4 regions of the Serratia sp. Ae19-1 genome follow, and region 4 is predicted to be linked to each of the others. Evidence: riboswitches for the same ligand, from Rfam matches in the RefSeq annotation. Region 4 holds a riboswitch; each other region holds the start of a gene.

Region 1 (5,256 bases), on a different contig from region 4:
TGGTAATGTCGTCGTTCTTGGCCGGCGCCGAGATAATCACCCGCTTGGCGCCGCCGTGCGTAATGTGCACTTCCGCTTTGGCCTTGTCGGTAAAGAAGCCCGTCGCTTCGATAACCACGTCCACGCCCACGCTGCTCCAAGGGATCTCGGCGGGATCGCGCTGCGAAAATACCTGAATCGGCCGGCCGTCCAGCAGCAGCTGGTTGTCGCCGGCTTCCACCCTGGCCGCCAGCGTGCCGGAAAGCGTGTCGTATTTCAGCAGGTGCGCCAGCGTTTTGCTGTCCGTCAGATCGTTGATCGCCACCACTTCGAAATCGCTGCGCCCCAGCGCCGCGCGCAGCACGTTGCGTCCGATCCTGCCGAAGCCATTAATGCCTACTCTCACCATGATGATCTCCTCGTTTTGGGCTTTGCCTCAAATCTAGCCCTGCCCCGAGGCGGCGTAAATGACGTTTACCAATCAATTTGCGCCAAATTGCGCGCATGGAAGCGCTCACGGTATTCGCTCGGGGTCAACTGCAGTTTGCGTTCAAACACGCGCCGCAGGTTAAGGCCGTTGCCGAAGCCGGTGGCCAGGGCGACCTGTTCGATGCCTTCTGCACTCTGCTCGAGGCGCTGCCTGGCGGTATGCAACCGCCCCTCTTCGACGAATTTGGCGGGAGAAATGCCCGTCTCGCGGGTGAACACCCGGGTAAAGTTGCGCGGGCTCATCGCCACGCGCTCGGCCAACCGATCGACGCTGAGATCGTCGGCGAGATTCTCCAGGATCCAGGACTGCAGGTCGCGGATCGGGCCCGGCGATTTGGCCTGGTTGAGCGGGTAGCGGCTGAACTGCGCCTGCCCGCCGGGGCGGCGTAGAAACATCACCAGGTCCTGTGCCACTTCGCGGGCCTGTACGAAGCCGTAGTCGTCCTCCACCAACGCCAGCGTCAGATCGAAGCCGGAACTGACGCCGCCGGAGGTCCAAATCGGCCCGTCCTGCACGTAGATCGGGCCGTTTTCGACCTGCACCTGCGGGAAGCGCGCCTGCAGCGTTTCCGCCAGCCGCCAGTGGGTGGTCGCCCGTCGTCCGTCCAGCAAGCCGGCCTCGGCCAGCAGCAGAGCCCCGCCGCAGACCGAGGCGATACGGCGCGCCTGCGGGGCCGCGCGGCGCAGCCAATCCGCCACCAGGGCGCCCTCTTCTTCGGTCGCCCCTTTGCCGGCGACGATGACGGTATCGCGCGGCAGGGCCGGATCGAGATCCGCCAGGCGATGATCGGCCAGCAGGCTCAGACCGGACAGGCCGTGTACCACCCGATGGGATTGCGTGGTGGCGACCGCGATCTGATACAGCGGCGCCTCGGCAGGGCTCAGGCGATTGGCCTGCATCAGAATATCGGCGATGCCCGCCGCTTCGAACAGCATGCCCCCTTCGGGGACGATAATCAGAAATGTGTGCATGGCGATAATATAAATAACAATCAAAACAGGCCAGGCAACCACTGTATAAGAAAAGCCCCGTCGGTTCACCCTGCGGGCATAAAAAAGCCCGCCGATAACCACCGACGGGCCAGGAGAACGCGGCCATCAGGCCTGAGGCAAACTCACCTCGCTCACGCGCGCCAACTGCGCCAGCAGCGCCGTTTGAAACGCCTCGTCGTGCACCGCCGCATGAGGATCCAACCGCTGCTGATGGTGCCAATAACCGCCGGAAACCAGGGCCTGCGGCTCATCACTGCTCACCAGCCACGCCTGCGTCACGTGTCCCAGCGCCAGATCGTCGGGCGCGTCCGCGCCGCCCATTTTGGTCGGCACCCAGCCGGGATCGACTGCGCTGCTGATGACGCCGGGCCACAGGCGCGCCACGGCGGCGGCCAGCGCGGTGACGAACAGCTTGCTGTCCGAATAGGAGCCGGCTGCGCCGCCAAGCCAATCCACGCCGTTCAGTTCCGCTACGCCGTCAAAGTGCATGCTGCTGCTCAGGTAGACGATGCGATCGGGGCGTTCGATCAGGGCCGTCAGCAGATAGGGCGCTATCACGTTCACCGGCATCACCTGCGGCCCGGTGAACATGCCGGCGTTGTGGATCACCGCATTCGGGCGGCCGAGGCGATTCACCTGCTCGGCGACCTGCCGGATTTGCTGCACCTCGGACAGGTCGCCAATCACCGCCTGCGCGCCCCGATCCAGCAGATCGCGCACTGCCTCCAGACGGCCGGGGGCGCGCGCATGCAGGATAACCTGATGCCCTTCGTCCAACAGCGTTTGCGCGGCGGCGCGGCCCAGCCCGTCCACCGAGCCGGTAATGAAAATACGTGACATGCCAGTCCTCCGTTTAGCGCCAGCCGAGCGCCGGCGCGACATGGGTTAAAATCGATTCGATAACGTGGGCGTTGTAATCCACGCCCAGCTGGTTAGGCACGGTCAGCAGCAGCGTATCCGCTTCGGCGATGGCCTCGTCCTGCGCCAGCTGCTCGATCAGCGCGTCCGGCTCGGCGGCATAGCTGCGGCCGAAGATCGCCCGGGTCTGCGCGTCGATATACCCTAGCTGATCGCCCTCTTTGCCGCCGCCGCCGAAGTAATTGCGATCCCGCTGATCCACCAGCGCAAAGATGCTGCGGCTCACGGAAACCCGCGGCTCGCGCGCATGGCCGGCCTCTTGCCAGGCGGCGCGATAGGCGCGGATCTGCTTGGCCTGCTGGATATGGAAGGGTTCGCCGGTCTCGTCGTTCTTGAGCGTCGAGCTTTGCAGGTTCATACCCAGCTTCGCCGCCCAGACGGCGGTCGCGTTCGAACCGGCACCCCACCAGATGCGATCGCGCAGCCCGGCGGAAAACGGCTCCGGCCGCAGCAGCCCGGGCGGATTGGGGAACATCGGCTGCGGATTGGGTTCAGCGAACCCTTCGCCGCGCAGCGCTTCCAGAAAGACTTCGGTATGGCGGCGGGCCATGTCCGCGTCGGTTTCCCCCTCGGCCGGGGCATAGCCGAAATAGCGCCAGCCGTCGATCACCTGCTCCGGCGAGCCGCGGCTGATGCCGAGCTGCAAACGCCCGCCGGCGATCAGATCCGCCGCGCCGGCGTCCTCCACCATATACAGCGGGTTTTCATAGCGCATGTCGATCACGCCGGTGCCGATCTCGATGCGTTGGGTTTTGGCGCCGATGGCGGCCAGCAACGGGAATGGCGATCCCAGCTGGCGCGCGAAGTGGTGCACACGAAAATAGGCGCCGTCCGCCCCCAGATCTTCGGCGGCGACCGCCAGATCGATAGACTGCAGCAGCGCATCCGCCGCTGAACGGGTGCCGGACTGAGCGGAAGGCGACCAGTGGCCAAACGAGAGAAAACCAATCTTTTTCATCGGGAATCGTCCTCAAAGGCAAAACATAGGCCTACAGTGACAAAAACCGCGCGCTCTGCGCCAGCAAAATCGCCCCCGATCGCACTAAACGAACCGATTGCCGCGCCGCCGCCCGACGATTGTAATCAAAAAACAAATGTCGTATAACAAGCAGCTCCGAGGGGTGTCCTGTTACGGGCTGAGATGGCGTAAGCCGAACCCTTTGAACCTGATCTGGGTCATGCCAGCGAAGGGACGGTTAGGCAACAACGCAATCACCCGTTGCCTGTTCATACCTCAGCGTGCCCGGATCTCCACTGACTCAAGGAGGTCCCATGTCCATCACCACCCTGTTCGAAAGCGGTCTTTACGGCCGGCTGCGGCAACAAGCCGGCAGCCACTGGCAGGACTACGTCGATCACCCGTTTCTGCAGCAGCTGGCCGCCGGTACCTTGCCCGAACGCGCTTTTCGTCGCTACCTGACCCAGGACTATCTGTTCCTGCTGCACTTCGCCCGCGCCTACGCGCTGCTGGTCAGCAAGCTGCGCACCCTGCCGGAGATGCGCGCCGCCACCGCCTCGCTCAACGGCATCGTCGCCGAACTGCCGCTGCACGTGGCCTACTGCGCCGAATGGGGCTTGAACGAGGCGCAGATCGCCGCCCAGCCGGAAGCGGCGGAGACCATGAACTACACCCGCTACGTGCTGGATATCGGCCATGCCGGCGACGCCCTCGATCTGCTGGCCGGCCTGCTGCCCTGCGTGGCCGGCTATGCCGAAATCGGCCTGCGGCTGCTGCACGATCCCGCCACCAAAATGGAGGGTAATCCTTACGCCTCCTGGATCCGCAACTACGGAGACGAGGGCTATCTGGCCGGCGTGCGCGCCGCCATCGAACTGCTGGAGACCGTCGGCCATCAGCGCGGGGCGCAGAGCCGCCTCACCGAGCTGGCGCAGATTTTCACCACCGCCACCCAGCTGGAATCGGCATTTTGGCAAATGGGGCTGAACGCCTCATGACCTCCCCGCTTCTCCCGCCCGGCATCCAGGTGCGGGATCTCAGCCTGCGTTTCGGTCAGCAAATCGTCTTCGACCGGCTGAGCTTCGACATCGCCGGCGGCAGCTTCGTCGCTCTGCTCGGCGCCAGCGGCGCCGGCAAAACCAGTTTGCTGAAGATCATCGCCGGGCTGGCGCAGGCCAGCTCAGGCACGGTGAGCGGCAGCGACGGCCTGCCGATCGCCGGGCGCATCGCCTACATGGGGCAGAAAGACCTGCTCTACCCCTGGCTGACTATCGAGGAGAACGTCGCCCTCGGCTCGCGGCTGCGCGGCGAAGCGCCGGATCGGGCGTGGGCGGCGCACCTGCTTGAACGCGTGGGCCTGGCCGCGCATGGCCGCAGCCTGCCCGCCGCGCTGTCCGGCGGCATGCGCCAGCGCGCCGCCATCGCCCGCACGCTCTACGAACGCCAGCCGATCGTACTGATGGACGAGCCCTTTTCCGCGCTGGACGCCATTACCCGCGCCGAAATCCAGAGCCTGGCCGCCGAGCTGCTGGCGCAAAACACCGTGCTGCTGATCACCCACGATCCGATGGAGGCCTGCCGTCTGAGCCACCGCCTGCTGGTGCTGTCACCCTGGCCGCTCGGTCTCGACGATAGCCACTGCATCAAAGGGCAGCCGCCGCGCGCGCCGGATGACGCCGACCTGCTGAAAAGCCAGGCCGAGTTGCTGCAGCAGATGGTGAGGGCGGCGCAATGAATATCGCCAAAGAACGCGGGCTTACCCGCCTGCGGCGCGGGCTGACGGTGTTCGCCGGCCTGCTGCTGCTGTGGTGGCTGGCAGGGCAAAGCGGCATCCCGGCCTTTCTGCTGCCCACGCCGGGCGCGGTGGCGCAGGCGCTGTGGGACGGGCGCGGCTACCTCGCCTGGCACACGCTGGTCAC
Region 2 (5,256 bases), on a different contig from region 4:
GTGACGTGCAGCTGGTCGTCGTCGGCCAGCAGCAGCGTGCCGACGCCGGCGGCGGCCAGATACAGTGAAGCCGGGGAGCCGAGCCCCCCGAGGCCGACGATTAACACCGTGGCGCGCTTGAGTTTCTCCTGGCCTTCCGGACCGACGTCCTCCAGCAGCAGCTGGCGGCTGTAGCGCAAAAACTCCCGATCGTTAAGCATCGTTCGGATCCTCGCCCTCGATCAGCCGCAGCAGCTCGGCCGTCGCCGCGCGCCAGTCCGGCGCCTGGGTGATGGCGCTGACCACCGCCACGCTGCCGACGCCGCACGCCAGCACCGCCGGAACGCGATCGATGCTGATCCCGCCGATCGCCACCGTCGGGTAATCCGCCAAATCGGCGATGTGACGTTTCAACTCCGCCAGCCCCTGCGGTGCCGAAGGCATGTCTTTGGTCTGAGTGGGGAAGATGTGCCCCAGCGCGATGTAGGAAGGTTTCACCGCCAGCGCGCGCGCCAGCTCGGCGTCGTCATGGGTGGAGACCCCCAGCCGCAGCCCGGCGCGATGGATGGCCGCCAGATCGGTGGTATCGAGATCTTCCTGGCCCAGATGCACACCGTAGGCGCCGTGTTTGACCGCCAGCCGCCAGTAATCGTTGATGAACAGCCGCGCCTGATAACGCCGGCCCAGCGCGATGGCGGCGGCGATATCCTGTTCAACCTGCTCGTCAGGCAGATCCTTGATGCGCAGTTGGATCGTGGTGACGCCGGCCTCCAGCAGGCGAGCGATCCACTCTACGCTGTCGACCACCGGGTAGAGCCCCAGTTTGTGAGGCGTTGCCGGGAAGGGGGTAGTGATATCAGTCATTGCTGGTCTCCTCTTGCAGCGAGGTGGCGCTGTGATACAGGTCGCTGCCGCGGGCGCGGAACTCGGCGGACATTTTTTCCATGCCGGTCAGCTGCACCTCGATCGGCTTGGCGGCCTCTTGGGCAGCGGCGTAGTCGCGCACCTCCTGCGAAATTTTCATCGAGCAGAATTTCGGCCCGCACATTGAGCAGAAGTGGGCGATCTTGCCGGACTCCTGCGGCAGGGTTTCGTCGTGATAGGCGCGCGCGGTGGCCGGATCGAGCGCCAGATTGAACTGATCTTCCCAACGGAATTCGAAGCGCGCCTTGGACATGGCGTTATCGCGGATCTGCGCGCCCGGATGGCCTTTGGCCAGATCGGCGGCGTGAGCGGCGATCTTGTAGGTGATCAGGCCCTGTTTGACGTCCTCTTTGTTCGGCAGGCCGAGGTGTTCTTTCGGCGTGACGTAACACAGCATGGCGCAGCCGAACCAGCCGATCATCGCCGCGCCGATGCCGGAGGTGAAATGGTCATAGCCCGGGGCGATGTCGGTGGTCAGCGGACCGAGGGTGTAGAACGGCGCTTCGTGGCAGTGTTCCAGCTCTTCGGTCATGTTGCGGCGGATCATCTGCATCGGCACGTGGCCCGGGCCTTCAATCATCACCTGCACGTCGTATTCCCAGGCGATTTTGGTCAGCTCGCCCAGCGTATGCAGTTCGGCGAACTGGGCTTCGTCGTTGGCGTCCTGAATCGATCCGGGGCGCAGGCCGTCGCCGAGCGACAGCGAGACATCGTAGGCGGCGCAGATCTCGCAGATTTCACGGAAGTGCTGATAGAGGAAGTTTTCCTGATGGTGCGACAGGCACCATTTGGCCATGATCGAGCCGCCGCGCGACACGATGCCGGTCAGGCGTTTGGCGGTCATCGGCACGTAGCGCAGCAGCACGCCGGCGTGGATGGTGAAGTAGTCGACCCCTTGTTCAGCCTGTTCCAGCAGCGTATCGCGGAACATCTCCCAGGTGAGGTTCTCCGCCACGCCGTTGACCTTCTCCAGCGCCTGATAAATAGGCACCGTACCGATGGGCACCGGGCTGTTGCGCAGGATCCATTCGCGGGTTTCGTGAATATAGCGGCCGGTGGAGAGATCCATCACGGTGTCTGCGCCCCAGCGGGTGGACCACACCAGTTTCTCCACTTCTTCTTCTATCGACGACGTGACCGCCGAGTTGCCGATATTGGCGTTCACCTTCACCAGGAAATTGCGGCCGATGATCATCGGCTCCGCCTCCGGGTGGTTGATATTGGCGGGAATGATAGCGCGGCCGGCGGCCACTTCCTGACGCACGAACTCCGGCGTGATGTTGTCCGGCAGGTTGGCGCCCCAGCTCTGGCCCGGATGCTGGTGGCGCAGCACCTCGCCGCGAATGCGCTCGCGCCCCATGTTTTCGCGGATGGCGATGAATTCCATCTCCGGGGTGACGATGCCGGCACGGGCGTAGTGCAATTGGGTGACGCACTTGCCCGGCAACGCTTTGCGCGGCAGCGGCAGGTGTTCGAAACGCAGGTGATCGAGGCCTTCGTCCGCCAGCCGCTGTTGGGTGAAGCCGGAGCTGGCGCCGCTCAGGGTGGCGGTATCGCCGCGCGCGTCGATCCAGCCGGCGCGCAGCTTGGCCAGGCCGGCGTGCACGTCGAGCTCGGCTTGCGGATCGCCGTACGGGCCGGCGGTGTCATACACCGGGATCGCCTCGTTCTGTTCATACTGCGGATTATCTTTGCTGCCGCCGACCAGGGTCGGGCTGAGCTGAATTTCACGCATCGGCACCTGGATATCGCTGCGCGAGCCCTGCAGGTAGATGCGGCGTGAGTTAGGGAAAGCCATACCTTGCAGCGTGTCGATAAACTGCTGGGCGGCTTCGCGTTGCGCTTTGCGGGCGCGCGGTGGATTAACGTTAGACATAGCAAGTTCCTACCAGTGTGTTGGGTTGGGAAAGTTGCTTGTCTGGAGTTCGGAGGGAGTAATGATGGTGGCCGATAAGGCAGGGCGCCCGCAAAAAGAGGGCCGTGCCTGTGGCGATAGATTACTCTTGTTCCCTTCGCGGGTATTAACCCGATCAGGTTCCGCGGATCCCGAATTAACGGTCTCAGCCTGGCTGATTCGATGAACAAATCAGGCGCTAGGCACTCCGACAAGATGCACCCCAGTATAGGAGGGATAAGAAAAAAAACTATAAAATTTTAACGCGCCGGATCCAGCGCCTGGTCCGGCAGCGGTTGCTGCGCGGCTTCCGCCTCCAGCAGGATCAGCTTATCTTCCAGCGCAAAGCGCGCCGCCAGCGTTTCGCCGATATCCGACAGGGCCTGATGGAACTCCAGACAAACCTCCTGATCGATATCCACTTCGGTATAGCGATCGTGGAACGCCATGATCTGTTCGGTATTGGCCCATAGCTTGGGATAGATGTTCACCGCCAGCGACATTTTCGGACTGGCCGCGCCTTCCACTTGTTTGATAATTCTGTCATAGATATGAAAATGCCCTGCGGAGAGGTAATCCACCAGGTTGTGGCAAAAGTTCTCCAGCGCTTTTTCATTCAGCGGCGTATGCTTTTCTTTATTCGGTTTGAGGCCTACCAGTGTGCAGTAGGCGACCAGCAACTGCTTGCGGGCCTGAAGCCATTGATCAACTAATTCATTACTACCGCCAACGCGCTGAGTCAGCCTTTCCAAACGGTTGAGCATGTTTGACTCCGTGTAAGTAATAAAAGTAACCGGTAAGTTATTAAAATGTAACAAAGCCGATTCGTAGAGTGCCAGTGAAGCTGAGGTTGTGCAACAACGATATGGAACTTGCATTAACGGGCAATGAAAACGGCTGGTGGATCGTCAGCCATGAAAGCAAACTTTGGTTACCGAACGGTGAATTGCCGTCGGGAACGGCCGCCGCCCTCGGGCTGCAGGGCCACATGGCGCGCACCATCGGTGAATGGGAGGGCGCGCCGGTTTGGCTGGTGCGCCAGGCTATGCCGCGGGAGATGGGCTCGGTGCGTCAGCTGTTGGATCAGGATCGCGGCTTGTTCCAGCTAGCCGGGCGCGGCGTGCAGCTGGCGGATTTCTACCGCTCCCATCGCTATTGCGGCTACTGCGGCCATGAGATGCACCTCAGCCGCACCGAAAGCGCCTGCCTGTGCGGCCATTGCAAGGAGCGCTACTACCCGCAGATCGCGCCCTGCGTGATCGTCGCCATTCGGCGCGAGGATCAGATCCTGCTGGCGCAGCACGTGCGCCATCGCGGCGGCATTCACACGGTGCTGGCCGGCTTCGTCGAAGTGGGCGAAACGCTGGAACAGGCGGTGGCGCGTGAAGTGATGGAAGAGAGCAACATTGAAATCAAAAACCTGCGCTATGTCACTTCGCAACCCTGGCCGTTCCCGCACTCGCTGATGATGGCCTTTATGGCCGATTACCATCAGGGCGAAATCCGTCACGATCCCAAAGAGTTGCTCAACGCCGGCTGGTATCGTTACGACCAATTGCCGCTGTTGCCGCCGCCCGGCACCGTGGCACGCCGCTTGATTGAGGACACCGTGGCGCTGTGCCGGGCAGAATAATGTACAATGGCCGGCAGATTATTAAGGGAGCCCCATAAATGACTGAGTTGAAGAACGATCGTTACCTGCGCGCGCTGTTGCGTCAGCCGGTGGATGTGACCCCCGTATGGATGATGCGCCAGGCCGGTCGTTATTTACCGGAGTACAAGGCAACCCGCGCCCAGGCCGGTGATTTCATGTCGCTGTGCAAGAACGCGGAGCTGGCCTGTGAGGTCACGCTGCAGCCGCTGCGCCGCTATGCGCTGGACGCCGCCATCCTGTTCTCCGACATTCTCACCATTCCTGACGCCATGGGGCTTGGCCTGTACTTTGAAGCCGGCGAAGGTCCGCGTTTCAGCTCACCCGTCACCTGTCGTGCCGACGTCGACAAACTGCCGGTGTTCGATCCGGAAGTGGAGCTGGGCTATGTGATGAACGCGGTGCGCACCATCCGCCGCGAGCTGAAGGGCGAAGTGCCGTTGATCGGCTTTTCCGGCAGCCCGTGGACGCTGGCGACTTACATGGTCGAGGGCGGCAGCAGCAAGGCCTTCACCAAGCTGAAGAAGATGATGTATGCCGAACCGGCGACGCTGCACCTGTTGCTGGACAAGCTGGCGGACAGCGTGATTCTGTACCTCAACGCCCAGATCAAGGCCGGTGCGCAGTCGGTGATGGTGTTCGACACCTGGGGCGGCGTACTGACCGGGCGCGACTACCGCGAGTTCTCTTTGCACTACATGCACAAGATCGTCGATGGTCTGCTGCGTGAAAACGACGGCCGCCGCGTGCCGGTGACGCTGTTCACCAAAGGCGGCGGGCAATGGCTGGAGGCGATGGCCGCCACCGG
Region 3 (5,256 bases), on a different contig from region 4:
AAGTTGTTGCCGCAGTCGTGCGGTTTGCACAGGTTGCCGACCAGATACTCTTTGCCCTTCCAGTTCAGATTCTGCGCCGGCGTAGAGGTGCCGACGCCCTTGCGCGCCCAGCCCGGCATCCGCGCCTGGCCTTTCACCATATTTTGCCAGCTGGCCTGATACCCCGGCTGCTGAATCAAATCCGATGTGGTGACGATCTGCTGGGCCAAGCTGCCCGCGCTGAAGCTAAGCAGTACGCCGAAGAGGGCGCAACGCAGCGTCTGGTGTCCCGTCATAGTCCTTCTCCCTAGGTTAAATCAGGTTTCGCCCGTAAAACCGGGCCTGAACTAGTCAGACCACGGTTGCGGCAAAAAGTTGACTCACCACCAGGCGTGGAAATGATGCACCGGCCCGATGCCGTGCCCCACTTCCAGCGTATCCGCCTGTTGCAGCGCTTTTTGCAGGTAGTCCTTGGCGGCGGCTACCGTCGCCGCCCAGTCGGCATGGCGCGGGCGCAGCGCCGCCAGCGCGGCCGAGAGCGTGCAACCGGTGCCGTGGGTGTGGCGGGTGGCGACCCGCGGCGCGGTAAAGCGCTGCTCGCCTTCTGCGGTAAACAGCCAGTCCGGGCTCTCGCTTTCGCTCAGGTGGCCACCCTTCATCAACACCGCCTGGCAGCCCATCGCCAGCAGCGCCCGCCCCTGTTCGCGCATCTGCGCTTCATCTTCCGCCGGCGCGCACGCCAGCAGCGCCGCCGCTTCCGGCAGATTCGGCGTAATGATCGACACCAGTGGCAACAGCTCGCTGCGAATCGAGGCCACCGCCTCTGGCGCCAGCAACGGATCGCCGCTTTTCGCCAGCATCACGGTATCCAGCACCACGAACTCCGGCCGATAATGGCGCAGGCGTTCGGCCACCGCCTGCACGATGTCGGCGTTGGCCAGCATGCCGATCTTGACGCTGTCGATGCGCACGTCGCTGAACACCGAGTCCAGCTGCGCGGCGACGAACGCCGGATCGATGTAATACACCGACTGCACGCCGCGGGTATTCTGCGCCACCAGCGCGGTGATCACCGAAGTGCCGTAGGCGCCAAGCGCCGAGAAAGCTTTCAGATCGGCCTGAATACCGGCGCCGCCGCTGGGATCGGTGCCGGCGATGGTCAGCGCGTTGATACGTTTCATCACAGATCCTCCCCGCGCAGTTGATACAACGCGTCGAGGAACGCCGGCGTAAAGCTGCCCGGCCCGGCGGCCTGTTTGGCCACGAGGCCGCCGCAATGGGACATCACCCGGCAGGCGGTCGCCACGTTGTCCAGGCGATCGCCCGGCAGCGCGCAAAACGCCGCCACCACCGCCGACAGCGCGCAGCCGGTGCCCACCACCCGCGTCATCAGCGGGGAGCCGCCTTCGATCGCCCAGTCGCGCTGGCCGTCGGTGACGTAATCCACCACGCCGGTGACCGCCACCACCGCGCCGCTGCGCCGCGCCAGCTCACGCGCGGCGGGCAGTGCCGCCAGCGAATCGTCACCGCTGTCCACGCCGCGGCCGCTGGCCAGCAACCCGCTGAGCGCCATGATTTCCGAGGCATTGCCGCGTATCGCCGCCGGTTGCTCGTCCAGCAGCTGTTTAGCGAAGGCGGTGCGGTAGGAGAGCGCGCCGACCGCCACCGGATCCAGCGTCCAGGGCTTGCCGGCCTGATTGGCGGCGGCCACCGCCGCCCGCATCGATTCGGCGCGCAGCGCGTTGAGGGTGCCGACGTTGATCAGCAGGCCGTCGGCCAACGCGCTGAACTGCGCCGCTTCTTGCGGCTCCACCACCATCGCCGGGGAGGCACCGAGCGCCAGCAACACGTTGGCGGTCAGCGATTGCACCACTTCGTTGGTCAGGCAGTGGATCAGCGGAGGCCGCTGTTGGAATTGGGTCAGACAGGCCGCGGCGCGAGCGCCGGGTAGTGCATCAGGTCGAGCGATCATATTCCTCCCAACCGGCGTTCAAGAAGGCGGCGCCGGTTGGGCTGCCGTGACTTCCCTACGCTGGCATTATCCAGATCAGGTAATACGGGTATTTCTCAGCCTTCACCAGGAAGGGCACCCCGAGTCATGAAAATCAATAGGTTGTGATCAACGCTGCGTTAATCCCTGAGCGGGATCATGCCAGCGGCGGCGCGGACAAACAAGCGAATAAATTGGCCGTGCGCTGGCGGAGCAGACGCTGGGCAGAATGTGGCAGAAGCGGCCCGCCGTCGGCCTGCGGCCCGAAAACATCAAATTTACTGATAATAAAAAAACTAACCGATGCCGTCATTGAGGCGGGAAAACACGCTCACTCCTTATCAAACCGGAGCGAAAACGTGACCTGATGCAAGCGACGCAAGCACGGGCTAGACACAACTCATCAATTCTCATTACTATAGCCACACATTTTATGAGTCATGATGCTATGCCAGAAATCACTGAATCCATCTTCGTCAATTCAGATCTGCTTAATGAACATTTTGACCCCGACGCCATCGATACGCCCATCGTGTCGATCTACGCCACTTTCTCAGATGAGAAAGAACATTCGTTACGTTCAAGAATGCATTCGCATGCCAAAGGCCAGCTGGTCTACGTCAAATCGGGCGCCGCTATCGTCATGCTGGAAGCGCGCATTTGCTCCGTGTTGCCGCATCAGTTGCTTTGGATCCCCGGCGGCGTTGCCCACAATGTGATCCTGCGCGACAACGTCGATTTTCGCGCCGTCTATCTCGACCAACAGCGCTTCGCGCCGCTGTCGAAAAACGTCGAGGTCTTTACCCTCACTCCGCTGCTGGAAGAGGTTATCGAAACCATGTGCCGTTCCCCTTTCCACACCGACTGGATGGCGGGAACCGAGTTCCATCTGCAATCTCTGCTCATCGACAAAATCCGCGTCGCCGCCCATTCCCCCGCCTGGCCGGCCTTGCCGAACGATGCCCGGGTGCGCAATTACCTGCAGTGTTACCATTTGAAAGGTGAAATGGTGCCGCGATTGAATGAGCTGGCGTCCCATTGCGGCGCTTCCGAGCGCACCATCCATCGTCTGTTCGTTCAGGGAACCGGCATGTGTTATCAGCAGTGGCGCCAGCAGGTGCGTTTGAAACTGGCCCTGGAGTTGCTGACCACCGATAAACCGATCACCGAGATCGCTCACTATCTCGAGTTCTCCACCACCAGCGCCTTCATCTCCTTTTTCAAACACCACCGGGACGTGACGCCGAAAAAATACCGCGACCAATTGCACAAGCCCAACACGCGCTGAGCGTTGTCAGCCAAGCCCGCGAATCAGCCAAAACGCCGCCATCCCGAGCAACAGCATCAAGGTGGCGTTGCGCGTTTTCCACATCACCAGCGTCGCCACGATCGCCGCGCACAGTTTCGGCGCGCCTTCGGCCGACAGCGCCGAGGGTGAAGCGATCAGGGCCGGCACGATCAGAGACACGATGGCCGTGGCCGGGATCAGTTTCAACCATTCGCCCACCCGCTCGGGAAACGGCACACGATCGTTGAGCCACAAAAAGGAATAACGCAGTAAAAACGTGCCCAGCGTGCTGATGGCCAGCACCCATAGAATCGTCGTCTCGCTCATGACGGCTCCTCGCTGCGTTGAGGCCCTCTGCCCTTGTGATACAAACCGCCGGCCAAGACGCCCGCGGCCATCGAAAACAAGAACCCCAGGTTATAGGGCCATCCGCAGGTAAAGGCGGAAACCAGCCCGGCAACCGCGGCCGCCACCACGATGGGGGCGTTTTTCAACATTGGCACCAGGAGCGAGATAAAGCACAGGGTGATGGCGAACTCCAGATGCCAGGCGGCGGGAATTAACGGACCGGCGAGGATCCCCGCCGCCGTCCCCGTTTGCCACACCAGCCACATCGGCAGCGCCGTGCCGAAGTAATACAGCGTTTTTTCTTTCGCGCTCAGCGGCTGGGCCTGGCAGCGCAAAAACGTCAGCGCGTAAGTCTGGTCGATCAATACCTGCGCCGCCGCCAGCTTGGTCAGCGGGCTGAACTGGAGCCTGAGCTGAGACAGCCCGGCGCTGTAGATGGCATAGCGAAAATTGATCGCAATGTGCGTGACGATCACCACCAACGGTGCGGCGCCGGCCGTCATCAGCGTGGCAGCGGCAATTTGCGAAGCCCCGGACATTAACAACAACGACGACAGTTGAGCCACCCAGGGCGTCATTCCCGCCTGAATGGCGCTGACGCCGGTCAGGACGGCGAAGGGCAGCAAACCCAGCAACAGAGGCATGGCGTCTTTACTGCCCTGAACAAAGAAAGGCATCGGCTTCATGGTAGGCTTCTCGTGGATCCCCCTTGCCCACGGCAACGGGGCAAGGGGTAAAAAGCGCGGGCGGGTTCAGACGGCCTGCGCATCGGCGATCGCATCCTGCAACCGCAGCAGCTGATTGTATTTGCCCATCGCCTCGGTGCGCGCCAGCGAACCGAACTTCACCTTGGTGGCGTTCAGCGCCACCGCCAAATCGGCAATGCTGGTGTCTTCGGTTTCACCGGATCGCCGTGAGAACACGACGCCGTATCCGGCTGCCTTGGCTGACGCCACCAGGCTCATGGTTTCGCTCAGCGTGCCGACCTGATTCGGTTTCACCAAAATGGAGTTGGCCATCTTCAGGGCGATGCCCTGTTCAAAACGCGCCAGATTAGTCGTGAACAGATCGTCGCCCACCAGCTCGATTTGGCCACCCAGCCGCCGCGTCAGCGCAATCCAGCCCTCGAAGTCGTCCTCCCCCAGCGGATCTTCCATCAGCACGATCGGATAGCGCTCGCAGAGCGACGCCAGGTAATCAATAAAGGCCGTGGTCGTCAGCGTCCGCCCTTCCGCCGCCAGGTGATAGCGGCCATCTTTAAAGAACATCTCGGCCGCGATGTCCATGCTCAAGCCGACGTCCACGCCCGGCTCATAGCCCGCTTTGCCGATGGCTTCCAGCAACAGCGCCAGCCCCTGCTCATTGGAGCTCAGCGGCGGCAGAAATCCCCCCGTGCCGGAAACGCCGGTGCCGATCCCGCGCGCCATCAGCAGGGCTTTCAGCGCCATATGCACGTTTTTACCCACCTGCAGCGCCGCTTCAAGATGCGCCGCGTTCAGCGCGATCACCTGATAATCCTGAAAATCGCAGTTGCCGTCGCCATGCATGCCGCCGGACAACATCGAGAAAATGGGCTGCGGCATGGATTTCGCCTGCCCGCGGCTGACGTAATCGCACAGCGACTGATTGCTGTGCACTGCCGCCGCATTCG
Region 4 (5,256 bases):
CGCCATCAGGCAGCACAGCAGGATCAATCGGCGTCGATCGCCGCGGGTGTCGGAGCGCTTGGCCAGCAGGAAGCTGACCAGGATGCCGGCTACCGCATTGGCGGTATAAAACAGCCCGACCCACAACGGCCGCACTTTCACCTCGGTGGTCAGAAACAGGCTGAGCGTCGGCGTCAGCAACGCGCCGGCGATGCCGGAAAGAAAAGCGATCAGCAGGAATGCGGCAAAGATGGGGTTGATGCGCAGTGTCAGCCGGCTCAGGCGTTGCATATCGTCTTCCCTGACCTCAAAACGAAAGTGAAACCTTAGGCCACGGCGAGAAAAATGCAAGCGCATCGCCCTGACCACGCATAAAAAAACCAGTGGGTCGCCCCACTGGCTGGTGAAACAGCACCATTACTCAGAAACTTGTCGCCGCAGCCCCTACAGGTGCTCGCGGTACTGCTTGTCGGTCATCTCTTTGATGTCCCATTGCGTCAGGTGCGCCAGCATCGCCAGCCGCGCCTGTTCGGGCACCACGCTCAGCCAGTCGGCATGCTGACGGCGCACCGCGCGGAAATAGCGCTGATAGAACTGTTTGGATAAGAAAGCTTTCATCATTACGCCCTCCCCTTTCATTGATGAAAATTATCGGCGTAATATAGGGAAAGAAAAATTGACGACTTGAGGCGGGAGTGTTCCTCTTTTATGTCCACGTCCAGATTGCAGCAGCAGTTCATCCGTCTGTGGCAGCGCTGCCACGGTGAAACCACCGACACCACGCTGCAGGCGCTGGCGGAGGCGCTCAGCTGCTCGCGGCGGCATGTGCGCTCCCTGCTGAGTGCCATGCAACGGGAGGGTTGGCTCACCTGGCAGGCGGAATCGGGGCGCGGCAAGCGTTCGCGGCTCACCTTCCATTACACCGGCCTGGCGCTGCAGCAACAGCGGGCCGAGGAGCTGCTGGAACAGGATCGCATCGATCAGTTGGTGCAACTGGTAGGCGACAAAGACGTGGTACGCCAGATGCTGCTGTCGCAGCTGGGGCGCAGCTTCCGCCAGGGGAAACACATCCTGCGGGTGCTCTACTACCGGCAGCTGTACAACCTGCTGCCCGGCTCGGCGCTGCGGCGTTCGGAGACCCATTTGGCGCGCCAGATCTTCAACGGCCTGACGCGCATAAATGAGGAAAACGGGGAACTGGAGTCCGACCTGTCCCACCATTGGCAAATGCTGACGCCGCTGCACTGGCGGTTTTACCTGCGCCCGGCGATCCATTTTCATCACGGCCGCGAGCTGGAGATGGCGGACGTCATCAGTTCGCTTTCGCGTCTGACCTCGCAACCGCTGTTCTCGCATATTGAAAGCGTCACCTCGCCGACGCCGTTCGTTGTCGACGTGCATCTGCGCAGCGCCGATCACTGGCTGCCCTGGCTATTAGGCAGCGTACACGCCATGATCCTGCCGCGCGAATGGCGCGAGCTGCCGGACTTCGCCCGCCATCCGATCGGCACCGGCCCATACCGCGTGGTGCGCAATCTCCCCAGCCAGATGAAGATCCACGCCTTCGACGACTATTTCGGCTACCGGGCGCTGATCGATGAGGTGAATATCTGGGTGCTGCCGGAATTCTCCGAAGAGCTGGTGCACTCAGGCGTACAGCTGCAGGGCGATGAAACCGCCAACAATGAACTGGAAAGCCGGCTGGAAGAGGGCTGTTATTTCCTGCTGTTCGATCGGCGCTCCCCATTGGCGGCCGATCCCGCCATTCGCAGCTGGCTGTGCGAATTGATCAATCCCATTTCGCTGCTGAGCCACGCCGGGCCGCTCTATCAGCGCTACTGGTCGCCGGCGTACGGCCTGCTGCCGCGCTGGCACCACAACCGCGCGCTGGCGCAGCAGCCCAAGCCGCCGGGTCTGACCGAACTGACGATGACCCACTTCAATGAGCATTCGGAGTTTCACGCCATCCGTCAGGCGATCGAGCCGCTGCTGGCGCAGCACGGCATCCGCCTGATCGTGCAAAGCGTGGACTACGCCACCTGGCACCAGGGGGACGCGCGCAGCGATCTGTGGCTCGGCAGCGCCAACTTCTATCTGCCGCTGGAGTTTTCGCTGTTCGCCACACTGTATGAACTGCCGCTGATGCAGCACTGCATGAACGAGGATCTGGCGCAGGACGCCGCGCTGTGGCGAGCCAACCGCCTGCCGCTGGCGGAGTTTTGCCAACGTCTGGTCAGCGATCATCAACTGCATCCGCTGTTCCACCACTGGCTGCAGCTGCACGGCCAGCGCAGCATGCGCGGCGTGCGGATGAACACCCTCGGCTGGTTCGACTTCAAGTCCGCCTGGTTTGCCCCGCCGGAGGCATAAGCGCCTTTCGTCAAGGCCGGTTAATCTTTACAATAGCGCCGTCTCAACGGGGTGCGGAAATTCACTGCGTATCACACGCCCGATTTTCCGCTGAGAGCACACCCGTCGAACCTGATCCGGTCAATACCGGCGGAGGGATTTGAGCCCAGCGAACCGGCGACGCCGCCTCGCCCCCTCAGATGCCCTTGCCCCCTTATTTCTCAGGAGTGCAACGTGGTCAAAAAATATCTGCCCTGCTTATTGCTGCTGTGCGCCGCGCCGGTGTTCGCCAAGCCAACGCTGACGGTTTACACCTACGATTCCTTCGCCGCCGACTGGGGCCCTGGCCCGGCGGTGAAGAAAGCCTTCGAGGCCGAGTGCGACTGTGAACTGAAGTTCGTCGCGCTGGAGGACGGCGTTTCGCTGCTGAACCGCCTGCGCATGGAAGGCAAGAACAGCGCCGCCGACGTGGTGCTGGGGTTGGACAACAACCTGCTGCAGGCGGCGCAGCAAACCGGCCTGTTCGCGCCGAGCGGCGTCGACAGCGCCAAACTGACGGTGCCGGGCGGCTGGCAGGACGCGACCTTCGTGCCTTACGACTACGGGTACTTCGCCTTCGTCTACAACAAAGAAAAACTGAAGAACCCGCCAAAAAGCCTGCAGGAGCTGGTCAGCAGCGATCGCAACTGGAAAGTGATCTACGAAGATCCGCGCACCAGCACGCCGGGCCTCGGCCTGCTGCTGTGGATGCAGAAAGTGTATGGCGACAAGGCGCCGGCCGCCTGGCAGCAGTTGGCGAAGAAGACCGTCACCGTCACCAAAGGCTGGAGTGAAGCCTACGGCCTGTTCCTGAAAGGCGAAGGCGATCTGGTGCTCAGCTACACCACCTCTCCCGCCTATCACCTGATCGCAGAGAAAAAAGACCTCTACGCCGCCGCCATGTTCAGCGAAGGCCACTACCTGCAGGTGGAAGTGGCCGGCAAGCTGAAGGCCGCCAAACAGCCCGAACTGGCGGAACGTTTCATGCAGTTCATGGTGACGCCGGCATTCCAGAACACCATCCCGACCGGCAACTGGATGTACCCGGTGATCAACACTCCGCTGCCCGTCGGCTTTGAACAGATGAACGTACCGCATACCGCGCTGCAGTACAGCGCCGAAGAGGTGGCCACACAACGCGGCGGCTGGATCCGGGCATGGCAAACCGCCGTCAGCCGCTGATCCCCCGCTGGCTCTGGCCGGGGCTGCTGGCCGCCGGCGTGATCCTGCTGGTCGCCGCGCTGGCGATGGGTTCGCTGTGGCGTCACGCGCCGGACAGCGACTGGCGCAGCCTGTCGCAGGACAGCTATCTGTGGCACGTGGTGCGTTTCACCTTCTGGCAGGCGCTGCTATCGGCGCTGATCTCGGTGCTGCCCGCCATCCCGCTGGCGCGCGCGCTCTATCGCCGCCGTTTCCCTGGCCGGCAACTGCTGCTGCGGCTGTGCGCCATGACGCTGGTACTGCCGGTGTTGGTGGCGGTGTTCGGCCTGCTCAGCGTCTATGGGCGCCAGGGCTGGCTGGCGACGCTGTGCGGTTGGCTGGGCGTGGAGTATGGCTTCTCGCCTTACGGCCTGCAGGGCATTCTGCTGGCGCACCTGTTCTTTAACCTGCCGCTGGCGACCCGCCTGTTGCTGCAGGCGCTGGAGAATATTCCGGTGGAACAGCGCCAATTGGCCGCCCAACTGGGCATGAGCGGCTGGCAGCAGTTCCGCTTCGTCGAATGGCCGGCGCTGCGCCGCCAAATCCTGCCGAGCGGCGCGCTGATCTTCATGTTGTGCTTCGCCAGCTTCGCCACCGTGCTGTCGCTGGGCGGCGGGCCGCAGGCCACCACCATCGAACTGGCGATCTACCAGGCGCTGAGTTACGACTACGATCTGGGACGCGCCGCCATGCTGGCGCTGATCCAGCTGGGCTGTTGTCTCGGGCTGGTGTTGATCAGTCAGCGCCTGAGCCAGGCATTGCCGGTGGGGCATACCCACGCCCAGCGCTGGCGCAATCCGGAAGACAGCCTGTGGCGACGCATCGGCGATTCCCTGCTGATCGCCGCCGCGCTGTTGCTGTTGCTGCCGCCCTTGCTGGCGGTGATCGCCGATGGCGCCAACCAGGCTATCCTCAGCGTACTACGCCAGCCGGTGCTGTGGCAGGCCCTGTTCACGTCGCTGCGCATCGCCCTCGGCGCCGGGCTGCTGTGCGTGGCGCTCACCCTGATGCTGCTGTGGAGCAGCCGCGAGTTGAAGCTGCGGCAGCAGCTGCGCGGCGGCCAGGCGCTGGAGCTGAGCGGCATGGTGATCCTGGCGATGCCGGGCATCGTGCTGGCCACCGGCTTTTTCCTGCTGCTGAGCGATACCATCGGGTTGCCGCAGTCGCCCTATGCGCTGGTGATCCTCACCAATGCGCTGATGGCGGTGCCCTATGCGCTCAAGGTGTTGGAGAATCCGATGCGCGACCTCGCCGAACGTTACAACCCGCTGTGCCTATCGCTGGATATCCGCGGCTGGCAACGGCTGCGGCTGATTGAGCTGCGCGCCTTACGCCGCCCGCTGGCGCAGGCGCTGGCCTTCGCCTGCGTGCTGTCGATCGGCGATTTCGGCGTGGTCGCCTTGTTTGGCAACGAGCATTTCCGTACCCTGCCTTTTTATCTGTATCAGCAGATTGGCGCCTACCGCAGCCATGACGGCGCGGTGACCGCGCTGCTGTTGCTGCTGTTATGCTTCCTGCTGTTTACCCTGATCGAACGCTTACCGGGCCGCCATGCTGACGCTTGAAAAACTGACCTATCTGTATGACCACCTGCCGATGCGCTTTGACCTGCGCATCCAGCCGGGCGAGCGCGTCGCGGTGCTCGGCCCCAGCGGCGCCGGCAAAAGCACCTTGCTGAGCCTGATCGCC

Evidence for each region. A riboswitch is a leader RNA that binds a small molecule or an ion and turns the genes downstream of it on or off. The one in region 4 is predicted to bind thiamine pyrophosphate.
Region 1: it holds a riboswitch for thiamine pyrophosphate, as region 4 does, so the genes downstream of both, tenA (thiaminase II) here and thiB (thiamine ABC transporter substrate binding subunit) in region 4, are expected to answer to the same signal.
Region 2: it holds a riboswitch for thiamine pyrophosphate, as region 4 does, so the genes downstream of both, thiC (phosphomethylpyrimidine synthase ThiC) here and thiB (thiamine ABC transporter substrate binding subunit) in region 4, are expected to answer to the same signal.
Region 3: it holds a riboswitch for thiamine pyrophosphate, as region 4 does, so the genes downstream of both, thiM (hydroxyethylthiazole kinase) here and thiB (thiamine ABC transporter substrate binding subunit) in region 4, are expected to answer to the same signal.

What each region holds. Positions count from the first base shown of each region.
Region 1 is NZ_JBCHWD010000003.1:342,398-347,653, forward strand. Features, by position in the region: gene gap (type I glyceraldehyde-3-phosphate dehydrogenase) at 1-388, opposite strand, end outside; gene AAIE04_RS11815 (GlxA family transcriptional regulator) at 454-1,440, opposite strand; gene AAIE04_RS11820 (Rossmann-fold NAD(P)-binding domain-containing protein) at 1,567-2,301, opposite strand; gene AAIE04_RS11825 (LLM class flavin-dependent oxidoreductase) at 2,315-3,337, opposite strand; TPP riboswitch at 3,487-3,589, shown strand; gene tenA (thiaminase II) at 3,652-4,335, shown strand; gene AAIE04_RS11835 (ABC transporter ATP-binding protein) at 4,332-5,072, shown strand; gene AAIE04_RS11840 (ABC transporter permease) at 5,069-5,256, shown strand, end outside.
Region 2 is NZ_JBCHWD010000002.1:292,789-298,044, reverse strand. Features, by position in the region: gene AAIE04_RS06760 (HesA/MoeB/ThiF family protein) at 1-200, opposite strand, end outside; gene thiE (thiamine phosphate synthase) at 193-843, opposite strand; gene thiC (phosphomethylpyrimidine synthase ThiC) at 836-2,779, opposite strand; TPP riboswitch at 2,894-3,018, opposite strand; gene AAIE04_RS06745 (Rsd/AlgQ family anti-sigma factor) at 3,058-3,561, opposite strand; gene nudC (NAD(+) diphosphatase) at 3,663-4,430, shown strand; gene hemE (uroporphyrinogen decarboxylase) at 4,469-5,256, shown strand, end outside.
Region 3 is NZ_JBCHWD010000007.1:89,854-95,109, forward strand. Features, by position in the region: gene AAIE04_RS19400 (inhibitor of vertebrate lysozyme family protein) at 1-275, opposite strand, end outside; gene thiD (bifunctional hydroxymethylpyrimidine kinase/phosphomethylpyrimidine kinase) at 360-1,160, opposite strand; gene thiM (hydroxyethylthiazole kinase) at 1,160-1,951, opposite strand; TPP riboswitch at 1,987-2,083, opposite strand; gene AAIE04_RS19415 (AraC family transcriptional regulator) at 2,418-3,257, shown strand; gene AAIE04_RS19420 (AzlD domain-containing protein) at 3,264-3,584, opposite strand; gene AAIE04_RS19425 (AzlC family ABC transporter permease) at 3,581-4,291, opposite strand; gene eno (phosphopyruvate hydratase) at 4,358-5,256, opposite strand, start outside.
Region 4 is NZ_JBCHWD010000005.1:235,337-240,592, forward strand. Features, by position in the region: gene AAIE04_RS16315 (sugar efflux transporter) at 1-270, opposite strand, end outside; gene sgrT (glucose uptake inhibitor SgrT) at 424-600, opposite strand; gene sgrR (HTH-type transcriptional regulator SgrR) at 688-2,349, shown strand; TPP riboswitch at 2,387-2,505, shown strand; gene thiB (thiamine ABC transporter substrate binding subunit) at 2,563-3,549, shown strand; gene thiP (thiamine/thiamine pyrophosphate ABC transporter permease ThiP) at 3,525-5,132, shown strand; gene thiQ (thiamine ABC transporter ATP-binding protein ThiQ) at 5,119-5,256, shown strand, end outside.